One region of the Halomonas kalidii genome, then DNA from elsewhere that is predicted to be linked to it. Evidence: predicted binding sites of a transcription regulator. Region 1 holds the regulator's gene; the other holds the start of a gene.
What was found. The regulator FNR, encoded in region 1, switches genes on or off when oxygen is low (the NO sensors DNR and NnrR bind a similar motif). The targets are predictions, from matches to a motif close to TTGATNTANATCAA.
Positions count from the first base shown of each region.

Region 2: a site for FNR is predicted at 1,207-1,220, ahead of hemN (oxygen-independent coproporphyrinogen III oxidase). Genes of this name have one in related genera too.

Region 1 is NZ_JASCQN010000051.1:313,425-320,436, forward strand. Features, by position in the region: gene QLQ85_RS18020 (3'-5' exonuclease) at 14-640, shown strand; gene ttcA (tRNA 2-thiocytidine(32) synthetase TtcA) at 779-1,681, shown strand; gene fnr (fumarate/nitrate reduction transcriptional regulator Fnr) at 2,021-2,764, opposite strand; gene hemN (oxygen-independent coproporphyrinogen III oxidase) at 2,866-4,281, opposite strand; gene QLQ85_RS18040 (sulfite exporter TauE/SafE family protein) at 4,379-5,077, opposite strand; gene ccoS (cbb3-type cytochrome oxidase assembly protein CcoS) at 5,077-5,310, opposite strand; gene QLQ85_RS18050 (heavy metal translocating P-type ATPase) at 5,307-7,012, opposite strand, start outside.
Region 2 is NZ_JASCQN010000054.1:64,296-71,307, reverse strand. Features, by position in the region: gene QLQ85_RS20860 (c-type cytochrome) at 1-67, opposite strand, end outside; gene QLQ85_RS20855 (Rrf2 family transcriptional regulator) at 204-647, opposite strand; gene QLQ85_RS20850 (YbaN family protein) at 707-1,120, opposite strand; gene hemN (oxygen-independent coproporphyrinogen III oxidase) at 1,344-2,729, shown strand; gene ubiT (ubiquinone anaerobic biosynthesis accessory factor UbiT) at 2,977-3,441, shown strand; gene QLQ85_RS20835 (adenosylcobalamin-dependent ribonucleoside-diphosphate reductase) at 3,476-5,587, shown strand; gene QLQ85_RS20830 (ribonucleoside-diphosphate reductase) at 5,639-6,382, shown strand; gene QLQ85_RS20825 (glutathione S-transferase family protein) at 6,404-7,012, opposite strand, start outside.

The sequences.
Region 1 (7,012 bases):
AGGAGGTCAACCCATGCTCAAGGTACTGCGCCGGGCCGCCGATCGGCGCCGCCAGGCCGACGGCTACTACGCCTGGCTGTTCCAGCCCTACACCGGTGACGAGCTGGTGGCCATCGACAGCGAGACCACCGGGCTCGATACCCGCAGTGCCGAGCTGGTATCGCTGGCCGCGGTGAAGATCCGCGGCGACCGGGTGCTGGCCAGCGAATCGCTGGACCTGCGCCTGCAGCGTCCCGCCTCGTTGAGCGGAGACTCGATATGCATCCATGGCCTGCGTGGCATCGACCTGGAAGGTGGCGAGAGCATCGAGACGGCGCTGAGCCGCTTCCTGGAATTCATCGGCAACCGGCCGCTGGTGGGCTGGTGCCTGGACTTCGACCTGTCGATCATCAACCGGGAGCTGCGACCACGCTTCGGTTTCGACCTGCCCAATGCCGGCATCGACGTGGCGCATACCTATGTCCGGCAGCTACGCCGCAGCCACCCCGAGATCGAGCCCGGCCTGCGCTTCGAGCAGGTGGCCGGCGCCCTGGGGGTGCCGGTGATGGGGCGCCACACCGCCCTGGGCGATGCGGTGACCACGGCACTCATGTACCTGCGCCTGGAGCGGGGTGCCATGCTGGCGAAGCGGAGCTCGTGAGGCCGGCTCGTTTCCAGGGTCACCCAGGGTATGTGCTTCCCCCGGGCCGTCGACGCCATACCGTCCCGTCGCCAGCTGGCGGCGGCGGTGGTAGGATAGGCACCCGTCATTTCCAGCCGCTCTGGCAGTGCCCCGACCATGCAAGATGCCGTGATCTTCGACCCTAGCCCCGCTGACGTTCCTGTCACGGAAGACGACGCCACACCCCTCGATGGGAAGGGCAAGCGCGAGTTCAACAAGCTGCAGAAGCGCCTGCGACGCCAGGTGGGCAATGCCATCATCGATTTCGAGATGATCCGCGAAGGCGATCGGGTGATGGTCTGCCTGTCCGGCGGCAAGGACAGCTACACCATGCTCGAGGTCCTGCGCAGCCTGCAGCGCAATGCCCCGGTCAACTTCTCGCTGGTGGCGGTCAACCTCGACCAGAAGCAACCCGGTTTTCCCGAGCATGTATTGCCCGAGTACCTGGACGGCATCGGGGTGGAGTACCACATCCTCGAGCGCGACACCTATTCGGTGGTCAAGGAGAAGACCCCCGAGGGCAAGACCACCTGTGCGCTCTGTTCGCGGCTGCGTCGCGGCTCGCTCTACGGCTTCGCCGAGGAGATCGGTGCCACCAAGATCGCCCTGGGCCACCATCGCGAGGACATCCTCGAGACGCTGTTCCTCAACCTGTTCTTCGGCGGCAGCCTCAAGGCGATGCCGCCCAAGCTGCTCTCCGACGATGGCCGGAACATCGTCATCCGTCCGCTGGCCTATTGCCGGGAGGCGGACATCGCCGAGTTCGCGCGGCTGATGGACTTCCCGATCATCCCCTGCAATCTCTGCGGCTCGCAGCCCAACCTGCAGCGCCAGGTGGTCAAGGAGATGCTCGCCGAATGGGAGGCCAGGCACTCCGGCCGGCTCGAGAGCATGTTCAAGGCGGTGACCAACGTGGCGCCCTCGCAGCTCGCCGACCGCGAGCTGTTCGACTTCGCCGGCCTGGAGGAGAAACAGGCCCGGCGGCAGGCCGACCGCATCGATATCCTCAACGAGTTGTAGGTGCCGAAAGAAGGGATGGCGGACCCGTTCCCACCACGCGAGCGGCGCCGGGGACAGGCCGACGCGGAGGTCATTTGCCAGGGGTGAGGCGGAAATACGAAGAACATCCAGTGGATGTTCTTCCCGCCGAACGGGTTGGCCATGGATGGCCAACACCGGTCCTGCAAGCGGAGCAGGATGCGAGAGCGCAGCAGGGCAAATGTAGCGCCCAGGGAAGGGTTCACAGCGCCTCCGCGCAGGCCTGTCGCCGGGTAAGCCGCGACTCTTTGCCCCTGCTGTCCAACAGAAACCTCCGCTGGATGTGGTATTCCAGCGGGGGGGGCTGCTTATGGCTCGGCGCTAGCGGGCGCCTTCCTCCTCGGCGACCTTGGTCAGCGCCGCCAGGTCGAGGATATTGACCTCGCGGCCGGAGACGGCCACCAGGCCCTGCGTCTGGAAGCGGCCGAGGATGCGGCTCACCGTCTCCACCGCCAGCCCCAGGTAGTTGCCGATGTCGGCCCGGGACATGGAGAGTCGGAAGCTGTAGGGCGAATAGCCGCGGCGGCGGAAACGATCCGAGAGGCCGGCGAAGAAGGTCGCCAGTCGCTGGTCGGCGGTCTTGCGCGACAGCAGCCGCATCATGCGGCGATCGTCGCGCATCTCCTTGCTCATGCTGCGGTAGAGCTGGGCGCGCAGCTCCGGAAGCTCCTCGGAGAGGGCGTCGAGGCGGTCGAAGGGAATCTCGCACACGGTGGTGGTCTCGAGCGCCACCACCGTGCCGGGATAGCGCTCCTCGTCGATGCCATCGAGGCCCACCAGTTCGCTGGGCAGGTAGAAGTTGGTCAGCTGGTCCTCGCCGCTGCCCTCGGTGGTGACCTGCTTGAGGCTGCCCGAGCGCACGGCGTAGACACTGGTGAAGGCGCTGTCCTGGCGGAACAGTGTCTCGCCCTTCTTCAGGGGGGCGCGGCGCCGGATGATGGCATCGAACTGGTCCATGTCCTGGAGCTCGAGCGCCAGCGGCAGGCAGAGCGAGCTGAGGCTGCAGGTCTGGCAGCGGGTCTCGTGCAGCAGGGAACGCCGCCCGCCGGTCGCGGTATCAGGCATGCTCTCCTCCATGATGGTGACTCTGTCGCCATTATGGAGGATTACCCCAGGCCGGCAAAGCATCCCTTTGGAGGTAGCCTCCCGCCATTGGAGGTAGTCCCTCACGCGATACGGGAGTCGCTCGTCGCCAGGGGCGGCGGCGCGTGGGCGTCGAAGGCCATGGCGAGGTGCTGGATCAGTAGCCGGCCGATCGGCGTGACGAGGAGCCGGGGGCCCACCCGGGTCACCAGGCCGTCGCGTTCGGCCACCTCGAGCCGGATCAAGGTGTCGGCCAGGTAGGTCTCGGCATCGACCCCGAAGGTGCGGCCCAGTGCCTCGAGGTCGAGCGCCATGTCGCACACCAGTCGTTCGATGGCGTGTCGCCGGAGGCGGTCGTCGAACGTCAGGCGCCGCCCTCGGGCGGTGGCCAGGTGGCCGGCGTCCAGCGCCCTCTCGTAGGCGGCGAGTGCCGCGGGATTCTGGGCATAGACGTCATCGACCCGGCTGATCGCCGAGACGCCGAGTCCGACCAGGTCACACGGGGCATGGCTGGAGTAGCCCTGGAAGGTGCGCGTGAGGGTGCCCTGGCGTTGGGCTATCGCCAGGCTGTCGTCGGGGCGGGCGAAGTGGTCCATGCCGATGTGCACATAGCCTGCCGAGGACAGCATCTCGAGGGTGGCTTGCAGCATCGCCAGCGTCTCCTCGGAATCGGGCAGGTCCTCGACATGGATGCGGCGCTGGGACGTGAAGCGCTCGGGCCGGTGGACGTAGTTGAAGACCGAGAGTCGGGCCGGGGCCATGGCGATCACCTGCGCCAGGGTCTCGGCGAAGCTGTCGCGGGTCTGCAGCGGCAGGCCGACGATCAGGTCGAGGTTGAGCGAGCGAAAGCCGAGACGGTCGGCTTCGTCGATCAACGATTCGGTGAGCACCCGGGGCTGAACCCGGTTGATGGCCCGCTGCACCCTGAGGTCCAGGTCCTGGACACCGAGGCTCAGGCGGTTGAAGCCAAGGGCCTGCAGATGGCGCAGGGTGAAGACATTGGCCTCCCGTGGATCGATCTCGATGGCATAGTCACGCTCCCTCGAGCCCGAGAGCCCGAAGCGGGCATCGAGGCGGTCGATGAGGTCGCTCATCTGGTCGAGGGCGAGGAAGGTCGGGGTGCCGCCGCCCCAGTACAGCTGCTGGATCTCCCGCGAGGCATCGAGGTGGCGGGAGCTGAGTACCATCTCCCGATCGAGGCGCGACAGATAGGCTTCGGCCCGCCGTGTGTCCCTGGTGACGATCTTGTTGCGGGTGCAATAGAAACAGCCGTTGCGGCAGAACGGTACATGAATGTAGAGCGACAGCGGTTGGCCCTGGTCGTTGCTGCGCGCGAGAGCCGCGCTGAAGTCGTCGGGCCCGAAGCCCTCATGGAAGCCGCGAGCCGTGGGGTAGGAGGTGTAACGTGGGCCGCGGGTGTCGTAGCGGCGCAGCAGTGCCATGTCCCAGGCGAGCCGGGCGGAATCCTCTGGGCCTTCGCGCTTCACGTGAGCGGTCATGGCGACACTCCGGATGATGGATATGCTTCGATGGTAGTGGGGCCGGCCCGGGGCCGTGTTGAGCTGCGTCAAGCGGGGGCGAATTCGTCGGGCGGGGTCAGGCGTGGCCGCCAGCGGGCAGCAGCATCCAGAGCTGCCACAGGGCGAAGGCGATGATCGATGCCGCGGCCAGGGTGCGGGTGGCGCGGTGGCGGATCAGGCCGCCGAGCTGGCGTGCCGCCAGCCCGGTGGCCAGCAGCGCCGGCAGGGTACCCAGGCCGAAGGCGCCCATCAGCAGGGCGCCATGGTGCGGGGCCGCGGTCGCCAGGCTCCAGGCGAGCATCGAGTAGACCAGCCCGCACGGCAGCCAGCCCCAGACGGCCCCCAGTGCCACCGCCTGGGGGACCCTCACCACCGGCATCAGCCGCCGCCCCACGGGTTCCAGGTGGCGCCACAGCCGCTTGCCCACGGCCTCCACCCTGAGCAGCCCCTTCCACCAGTCGGCGATATAGAGCGCCATCAGGATCAACATCACGGCGGCCAGCCCCTGCAGCACCAGGCGGGTGACCGGGGTGATCGCGACCAGGGTGCCGAGCCCGGCCGCCAGTGCACCGGCGACCATGTAGCTGGCGATGCGCCCGAGGTTGTAGCCGAGCAGTAGCCCGGAGAGTCGGGCCGGGGAGCGCATGCTGGGGGGGACGGCGAAGGTCAGGGCACTCATGATACCGCCGCACATGCCGATGCAGTGGGCGCCGCCGAGCAGGCCGAAGACGAAGGCCGCCAGCAGGGGCGGTAGACCCAGGCCGGTGGGATCCATCAGCGCGGCGGCTCCTCCCGGTCAGCGGGAACGTCGTCGACCTCGCCACGCGACCGTCGCCGGCGCTCGCGTTCTTCGGGGAGAAGATCGTTCTCGTCCTCGTCGAAGAGGATGCGATGGGCGGGGCCCTCGAGATCCTCGAACTGGTCATGCTTGACCGCCCAGAAGAAGGCCCACACGGCCAGCCCCAGCAGGATCAGCGACAGTGGAATCAGCAGGTAGAGGATGCTCATGCGTTCACCAGCCGGGGCGTCGGGACGAATGGCGTGACGGCCGAGCGGAAGCGGTTGAGTCGCAGGGCATTGCCCACCACCACCAGGGAGCTGGCCGACATGCCGAGTGCGGCGACCCAGGGCGGCACGATGCCGATGGCCGCCAGTGGCAGCGCCGAGACGTTGTAGCACACCGACCAGATCATGTTCTGGCGCATGATCCGGCGGGTGGCCCGACTGATCTCGATCGCCTCGACGATACGCGTCAGCCGCGGGCTGAGCAAGACGGCGTCGGCGCTGGTGCGGGCCAGGTCGGTGGCGCCGTTCATGGCGATGGCCACGTCGGCCCCGGCCAGCACCGGCACGTCGTTGATGCCGTCGCCGACCATGGCCACCTGCTCGCCCCCGGCCTGCAGGGCGCGGATGCGCGCGAGCTTGTCCTCCGGGCTGGCCGAGGCCTGCCAGGTGGCGATGCCGAGCCGCGCGGCGAGCCGGCCCACCGCCTCGGGGGTATCGCCGGAGAGCAGCTCCACCTGCAGCCCCAGCGCCTGAAGGGCGGTGACGGTGTCGGCCGCATCCTCGCGCACGTGATCCTGCAGCATGAACCAGGCGCGTGGCTCGCCCGCCTCGGCGAGCAGCAGCCACTGCCCCTCGCCCGGCGGGCCCGGAGCCTGTGTCGGCGCGGCGAAATCGGGTTTGCCGAGCCGCCAGGGGCGTTCCTCGATCTCGCCCTCCAGGCCCTGGCCGGTGCGGCTGACCACGTTCCGGGCGCGCACCGTGGCGTCGCGGTGCGGATGGAAGGCGCGGGCGATAGGGTGCTCCGAGCTCGCCTCCAGGGCCGCGGCCAGCGCCCGGGCGCGTGCCTCGTCGAGGTCCCCGAGCGGGCGGGTCTCCACCAGCGCCATGCGGCCGGTGGTCAGGGTGCCGGTCTTGTCGAGGATCACCCGGTCGAGTTGGGAGAGCGCCTCGATGGCATTGGCGCGGGTCACCAGCACACCGCGGCGGCGCAGCTGGCCGTGGCCGGCGGTCAGCGCCGTGGGGGTGGCGAGCGCCAGGGCGCATGGACAGGTCACCACCAGCACCGAGAGCGTGACCCAGAGCATCCGCGACGGATCGATGAACCACCAGACGGTGGCGACACCGGCGGTCACCAGCAGCAGCCGCAGCACGAAGAGGTGCGACATGCGGGCGGCCATCTGGGCGAGCCGTGGACGGCTGGCGAAGGCGCGGTCGGTGAGGTCGACGATGCCGGCGACTCGGGTCTCGCGCCCGGCGTGGGTGACGCGTACCACCAGCGGGCTCTCGATGTTCTGGCTACCGCCGGTGACGGTCTCCCCCGGGCGGCGCGTCACCGGCAGGTACTCGCCGGTGAGCATCGATTCGTCGAGGCTCGACTCGCCGTCCTCGATCACGCCGTCGGCGGGCACACCATGGCCGGGCTTGACCAGTACCCGGTCGCCGGGGGCGAGCTCGCTGGCCGGCAGGATGCGCTCCTCGCCCCCGTCGGTGAGGCGAATCGCCGAGAGCGGCAGGGCGCCGGACATGGCATTGCCGCTGTGGCCGCTGCGGCGCCGGGCGCGGGCCTCCACGTAGCGGCCGAAGAGCAGGAAACAGGTGAACATGGCCACCGAATCGAAGTACACCTCGCCGGTGCCGGAGAGCACCGCATAGCCGCTGGCGAGGTAGGCGCCGCCGATGGCGATCGACACCGGCACGTCCATGC
Region 2 (7,012 bases), on a different contig from region 1:
CCTGGGCGATGGCGGTGAATGCCAGGGCGGCGATACCGGTGAGGGTGGTGGCGGCCAGTCGTTTCATAACCAATCTCCATGATGCATCTTTGTTGGCGTCAAGAAACCCGGAGTCCCGGGCCGAAGGGGCCCATGGTGCCAGTGGGCCGAGGATGGGATGCTGACGTGTGTCAGCATAAGCCACTTCGGCGCCCCGGACATGTTCAGCTCGCGGGCTCGATGCGCAGCAACTGGGCGAGTTGGGGACGCTGTGGCCCCAGCATATCGGCCAGGGTGTACTGGTCGAGCACGTCGAGGAAGGCCTTCAGGGCCTCGGCCAGTATCGGCTTGAGGCGACACGCCGGGGTGATCAGGCACTCGTTCTGGTCGCCGAAGCACTCGACCAGCAGCAGATCGTGCTCGGTGTCGCGTATCAGGGCGCCGAGGGAGATCTCTTCCGGCGCCTTCCTGAGCAGCAGGCCGCCGTTCTTGCCGCGGATGGCCGTGATGTAACCCTTGTGGGCGAGCTCCTGCACCACCTTCATCAGGTGGTTGTGAGAGACCTCGAATCGCTCGGCGATCTCCTGGATCGTGGAGCGTTCCTCGCCCTTGACGGCCAGGAAGATCAGCACGCGCAGCGAGTAGTCGGTAAAGCGGGTCAGGTGCATGGCGGGATTCGGCGCCTCGTGACTGGGTAATCGGACGATAACGATGGGTCAACGTCTGTTCAGTTTACCAGCTCCCTTTCCTCCATGGCGGGTGCGCGTGTGGCATCGGGTCGCAGCAGCAGGAAGGTGCCTACCCCGCAGAAGAGCGCCGCCGTCAGTGCCAGTATGGGGAGCGGTGCCCCGCCCCGCCACACCACCAGCCAGCTTGCCGCCAGCAGCCCCCAGGCCAGCCACTTGGCGCGGCGGGGCACGGCGCGCTGCTCTCGCCAGGCGTGCAGGGTCGGGCCCAGGTGGGGGTGCTCCCACAGCCAGCGTGCCAGGCGCGGCGATCCCTTGGGGGCGGCCCAGGCGGCCACCAGCAGAAACGGGGTGGTCGGCAGCAGCGGTACCACCAGGCCGGCGGCCCCCAGGCCGATGCAGCCACAGGCCAGGGTGCCCCAGGTGAGTCGCGAGATCATCGTGGTCGGCCGCATGGTGTCCTCCGGAAGGCATTATAAGATGCAATTTACATGAATGTTAGTTGGCGCTGCAACGCTGCTCGCCTCGGGCGCTCCCTCCTTTGACCTGGGTCAACTACCTCTTGAAGGGTACCGACGCTGCAGACGGCGGATGGCATACTTCCTTCATTCGGCGGGGCCCGCGAGCGCTGCCCCCCGTTCCTGCTCGAATACAGGCTTCAAGAGGCCGCTTCACGACATGCCACAGGATCTGCAATTCAACCGCCCCCTGGTGGAGAAGTACGACCGCCCGGGGCCGCGCTACACCTCCTACCCCACGGCGCCCCAGTTCCATGCGGCCTTCGCCGAGGACGACTACCGCGCGGCGGCGGAGCGCAGCAATCGGGCCGAGTCGCCCAAGCCGCTGTCGGTGTACGTGCACATCCCGTTCTGCAAGAGCCTCTGCTACTACTGCGCCTGCAACAAGATCATCACCCACAACACCGAGCGGGCCGCCGAGTACCTCGAGTGGCTGAAGCGGGAGATCCGGGGCCAGGCCGCGCTGTTCGATGCCGCGCGGCGCATGACCCAGCTGCACCTGGGCGGCGGCACCCCCACCTACCTGAGCAACGCCCAGCTGGGCGAGCTGATGGAGGCGCTGGATGCGGCCTTCCACTTCGCCCCGCCGAAGGCGCGCGAGTTCTCGCTGGAGGTGGACCCGCGCACCGTCACCCCCGAGCAGATCCATGAGCTGCGGTCGCTGGGCTTCAACCGCCTGAGCTTCGGCGTGCAGGACTTCGATGCCGACGTCCAGCAGGCCGTCAACCGCATCCAGAGCGAGGCGCAGGTGGTGGCGCTGGTGCAGGCGGCCCGCGAGGCCGGCTTCCAGTCGGTCAGCGTCGACCTGATCTACGGCCTGCCGCTGCAGACGGTGGCGAGCTTCGACGTCACCCTGGACAAGATCATCGCCCTGCGGCCCGACCGCATCGCCGCCTACAGCTACGCCCACCTGCCCGAGCTGTTCAAGGCCCAGCGGCTGATCCGCCCCGAGGACATGCCGCCCCCGGAGCGCAAGCTCGAGCTGCTGGAGCTGACCATCCGCCGGCTCTCCGCGGCCGGCTATGTCTATATCGGCATGGACCACTTCGCGCTGCCCGAGGACGAGCTCTCCCTGGCCCGCGAGAACGGTACCCTGCAGCGCAACTTCCAGGGCTACTCGACCCATGCCGACTGCGACATGATCGGCCTGGGGATCACCTCCATCGGCAAGGTCGGTGACAGCTACAGCCAGAATGTCAAGGAGACCGCCCAGTACCAGCACCGGCTGGAGGCCGGCCGGCTGCCGGTGATGCGCGGCTACCGGCTCAACGACGACGATCGCCTGCGCCGCGACGTGATCAATGCCCTGATGTGCCACGGCCGCATCGACTTCGCCGCGATCGAACGTGCCCACGGCATCGCCTTCCGCGACTACTTCGCCGACGCCCTCGTCGAACTCGCCGAGATGGAAGCCGACGGCCTGCTGGCGATCCGCGAGGGCGAGATCGAGGTGTTGCCGGCCGGGCGGCTGATGATGCGCAACGCCGCCATGGCCTTCGATGCCTACCTGAGCCGCAGCGAGGGGCGCTACTCGCGCACGGTCTGACCAGACGCCCCCCGCTTCCCTGGCAGCCTCCCGGGGCAACTGGGCGGCGGTAGACCGTCGCAGCGTTGACGGTCAAATGCAACGACATCTTGTGCTTGCTGTGGTCGAATGGTCTATATATGGTACTCAGCCGCCAGCGGGTGGTCGCACCGGCCGGGGCTTGACGCATGTCAGGGCGAACGTCTTTCATGAGGCCTAGGATGAGCGGTTCGGCGGCCCCGGCCGCATCGTCATCAGGAGAGTTGGTATGTCACTGCCACGCCCGCTCGCCCCGAGCCGGCTGATCCGTGCCCTCGATCCGCGAGTGCCCATTGCCGTCAAGCGTCGTCTGGTCGAACCGCTGCTCAACCGCACCTTCGCCGAGCCACTGGCCGAGGGCGAATTCGATGTCCTCGAGGGGCGCCGCATCACCCTGAGGGTCGAGGACCTGGGGGTGGTGCTGACCCTGGGGCTCGAGGCGGGGCACCTGGTGCTCTGCCGCGAGGCCGGCGAGGCGACCATCCGCGGTGGCTGGCGCGAGTTCCTGTGCCTGGCCACCCGCCGCGAGGACCCCGATGCCCTGTTCTTCCAGCGTCGCCTGTTGATCGAGGGCGACACCGAGCTCGGCCTGACGGTCAAGAACCTGCTCGACGGCCGCGAGGAGGGCCTGGCCCAGGGACGGCTCGGCGCATGGCTGATGCGACTCGAGCGGCTGGCGCGCCGCGATCACTGACCCCGTTATCCTAGACTTCTCTGGAGACCCCTGAATGAGCACTCCCGCCAAGGCCGTCAAGACATCCAACGAGGTACCGATGCAGGTTCCCTCCCGTGATATCTGGGATTCCAAGTACCGGCTCAAGGATCGCCACGGGCGTCCGGTGGACAAGGACGTGGCGGCCACCTGGGAGCGGGTGGCCCGCGCCCTGGCCGCGGTGGAGGGCGACCAGGCCGACGAGTGGCTGCCGAAGTTTCGCTGGGCGCTGGAGAACGGCGCGATTCCGGCCGGGCGGATCATGTCCAACGCCGGCGCCGACGACTACAAGCCGGCGGTGAGCCTGATCAACTGCACGGTGTCGCGCACCATCCGCGACTCCATGCACGACATCCTCGACTCGGTGGTGGACGCCGGCATGACCCTCAAGGCGGGTTGCGGCATCGGCTACGAGTTCTCCACCCTGCGCCACAAGGGCGCCTTCGTGTTCGGTGCCGGTGCCGGCACCAACGGCCCCCTGGCGTTCATGGATATCTACGACAAGATGTGCTTCACGGTGGCCTCGGCGGGCGGGCGCCGCGGTGCCCAGATGGGCACCTTCGACGTCGGCCACCCCGATGTCCGCCAGTTCATCGAGGCCAAGCGCGAGGCCGGCCGGCTGCGCCAGTTCAACCTCAGCCTGCTGATCACCGACGAGTTCATGGAGGCGGTCAGGAGCGACGCCGACTGGCCCCTGGCCTTCCCGCTGCACGCCGGCGAGCGGGAGGACGTGGGCCCCGACGAGCTCATCTACCGCGACTGGCCGGTGATCGAGGAGGGCTACACCGTCGACGCCGAGGGCCGCGTGGCCTGTCGCATCGTCGAGGTGATCCGCGCGCGCGAGCTGTGGGACACCATCATGCGCTCGACCTACGACTTCGCCGAGCCGGGCTTCATCCTGATCGACCAGGTCAACCGCATGAACAACAACTGGTTCTGCGAGGAGATCCGCGCCACCAACCCCTGCGGTGAACAACCCCTGCCGCCCGAGGGCGCCTGCCTGCTCGGTTCGGTCAACCTGACCCGCTTCGTCATCGAGCCCTTCGGCAAGAAGCCGCGCTTCGACTGGGAGCGCTACCGCAAGGTGGTGGCGATCTTCACCCGCATGCTCGACAACGTGGTGGAGATCAGCAGCCTGCCGCTGGCCGGCCAGCGCCGCGAGATCGAGGCCAAGCGCCGCCACGGCATGGGCTTCCTGGGCCTGGGGTCGACCCTGACCATGCTCAAGATCCCCTACGGCTCGCCGGAGTCGCTGGCCTTCACCGAGGAGGTGAGCCGTACCCTCGCCATCGAGGGCTGGAAACAGGCCCTCGAGCTCTCCCGCGAGAAGGGCATGGCGCCGATCCTGGCCGAGGAGTTCGAGATCACCCCCAAGATGCTGCGCAGCCGGCCGGAGCTGGCCAAGGACGGCTACGAGGTCGGCGACAAGGTGCCGGGTCGCCTGCTGCACGCCCGCTACAGCCGCTACATGCAGAAGGTCGCCGAGGTCGAGCCGGAGCTGGTCGCGGCGCTCTCCGAGCACGGCGCGCGCTTCACCCACCACTCGTCCATCGCGCCGACCGGCACCATCTCGCTGTCCCTGGGCAACAACGCCTCCAACGGCATCGAGCCGTCGTTCTCGCACCGCTACTTCCGCAACGTCATCCAGGCGGGCAAGAAGACCAAGGAGCAGGTCGAGGTGGTCTCCTTCGAGCTGGCCGCCTACCGCCACTTCATCGCCGCCGATGCGGTGGAGAGCGACCTGCCCGACTACTTCATCACCGCCGATGCGGTCTCCCCGAAGCAGCACGTGGCGGTGCAGGCGGCGGCCCAGGCCTGGGTCGACTCGGCGATCTCCAAGACGGTGAACGTGCCCACCGACTTCGCCTTCGACGACTTCAAGGGCCTCTACCTCGACGCCTACGACAGCCAGCTCAAGGGCTGCACCACCTTCCGCTTCAACCCCGAGGCCTTCCAGGGCGTGCTGGTGCGCGAGGACGACCTCAAGAACACCACCTACGTCTTCGAGCTCGAGAACGGCGAGACCCTGGAGCTCAGGGGCGACGAGAAGGTGATCTACGACGGCGAGGAGCACAATGCGGCGAACCTCTATGACGCGCTCAAGGAGGGGACCTATGGAAAATGGTAAGCGCCGGTTCCACGCGAGAGTCATGATGCCCAGAATTCAAGGAGCCCGCTGATGGCCGTCGAAATCACCTCGAAGATCGTTTCCTACAGTGTCAAGAAGGCGGTCGAGGAAGCCCCGCCGCTGCTCGACGAGAACCCGCTCACGGTGCGCATCCCGTCGCGTCCCGAGGGCACCCTGGAGGCCGTGTCGGAGAAGATCTCCTATGTCGGTGCCGAGGGCCGCAAGAAGGTCTACCTGCTGGTGTCGTTCATGCCCGTGGAGGGCGTGCTGGGCGGCAAGCGGGTGGTGATCGAGCGCCCGGTGGAGTTCTTCTTCCCCTCCGGCCAGCTCTCCAGCGAGCATCAGTGGATCACCGCCACCATGCGCAGCCTGTCGCTGGCCGCCCGCGGCGGCTACGTCACCCAGGCGGTGGCCGACCTGCGCAAGGTGGCCTGGGACAAGGGCCTGGTGCGTTGCGGCATGAATCGCTGGGGCAAGCCGATGTTCCACGACTCCGAGGTCGCGGCCATCGCCTGGTCGATCCAGCAGATCCTCTACCGCCGCGGCTTCCTCGACATCGACGGCAACCAGGTGCCGGTGGAGGACCTGGTCAGCCGCTACGCCCAGCGGCTGGCCAGCGGCCATGCCTGGCAGCCGCCGACCCCGGAGGCGATCGCCCACGCCGAGCGCGAGGCCCACGACAAGAGCGGCCATCCCACCGTGGTCGGCCACTGCCCCGAGTGCAACGGCGAGCTGATCATGATGGACGGCTGCCCCACCTGCTACGCCGGCTGCGGCTGGTCGAAGTGCGGCTAAGCGCCACGGCCTTCGCGTGGCTCAGTCGATCTGGTTCGGGGCGTGACCTACGAGCCGGCACGGGTCGCCGCGAGGATAGTCGGGGGTGAGGAACAGCCGCCCCTCGATGCCCTCGGCTGCCGCCGCACGGCGGATGGCCGGTCGGCCTTCCAGGCGCCTCAACAGTTGGACGAGATGCGGGTACTCGTCCCGGGCGATGCCCCCGAGGGGGGCGTCGAGGGGGTAGAGCTGCATCCAGCGAACCAGGCAGGCCAGGTAGGGGTCGAGCACGCTGGGGCCACTCGGCAGCAACCCCGCTCCCTGGCCATGGTCGGCAAGCTCTTCGAGCAGTTGCAGATGCTGCTGAATGCGGCGACTCAGCATCTCCCTGAGGTGCTGGATCTCCGCCTTGCCTTCGGCATAGCGCCAGGCGTAGAACCGCACCCGCAGATCGGCGTGCAGGGTGTTGGAAAGGAAGAATAGCCAGGCGAGGAAAGGCCCTCTGTGCGCCGGGTCCGTGATCGCCAGACTGGCGTGCCGCTCGCACAGGTGCAGCAGGATGGCCCCGGTCTCGAACAGCGGGACCCCGCCGGTCTCGTCCACCAGGACCGGTAGCAGCCCCTGGGGATTCAGGGTGCGAAAGGCCGGATC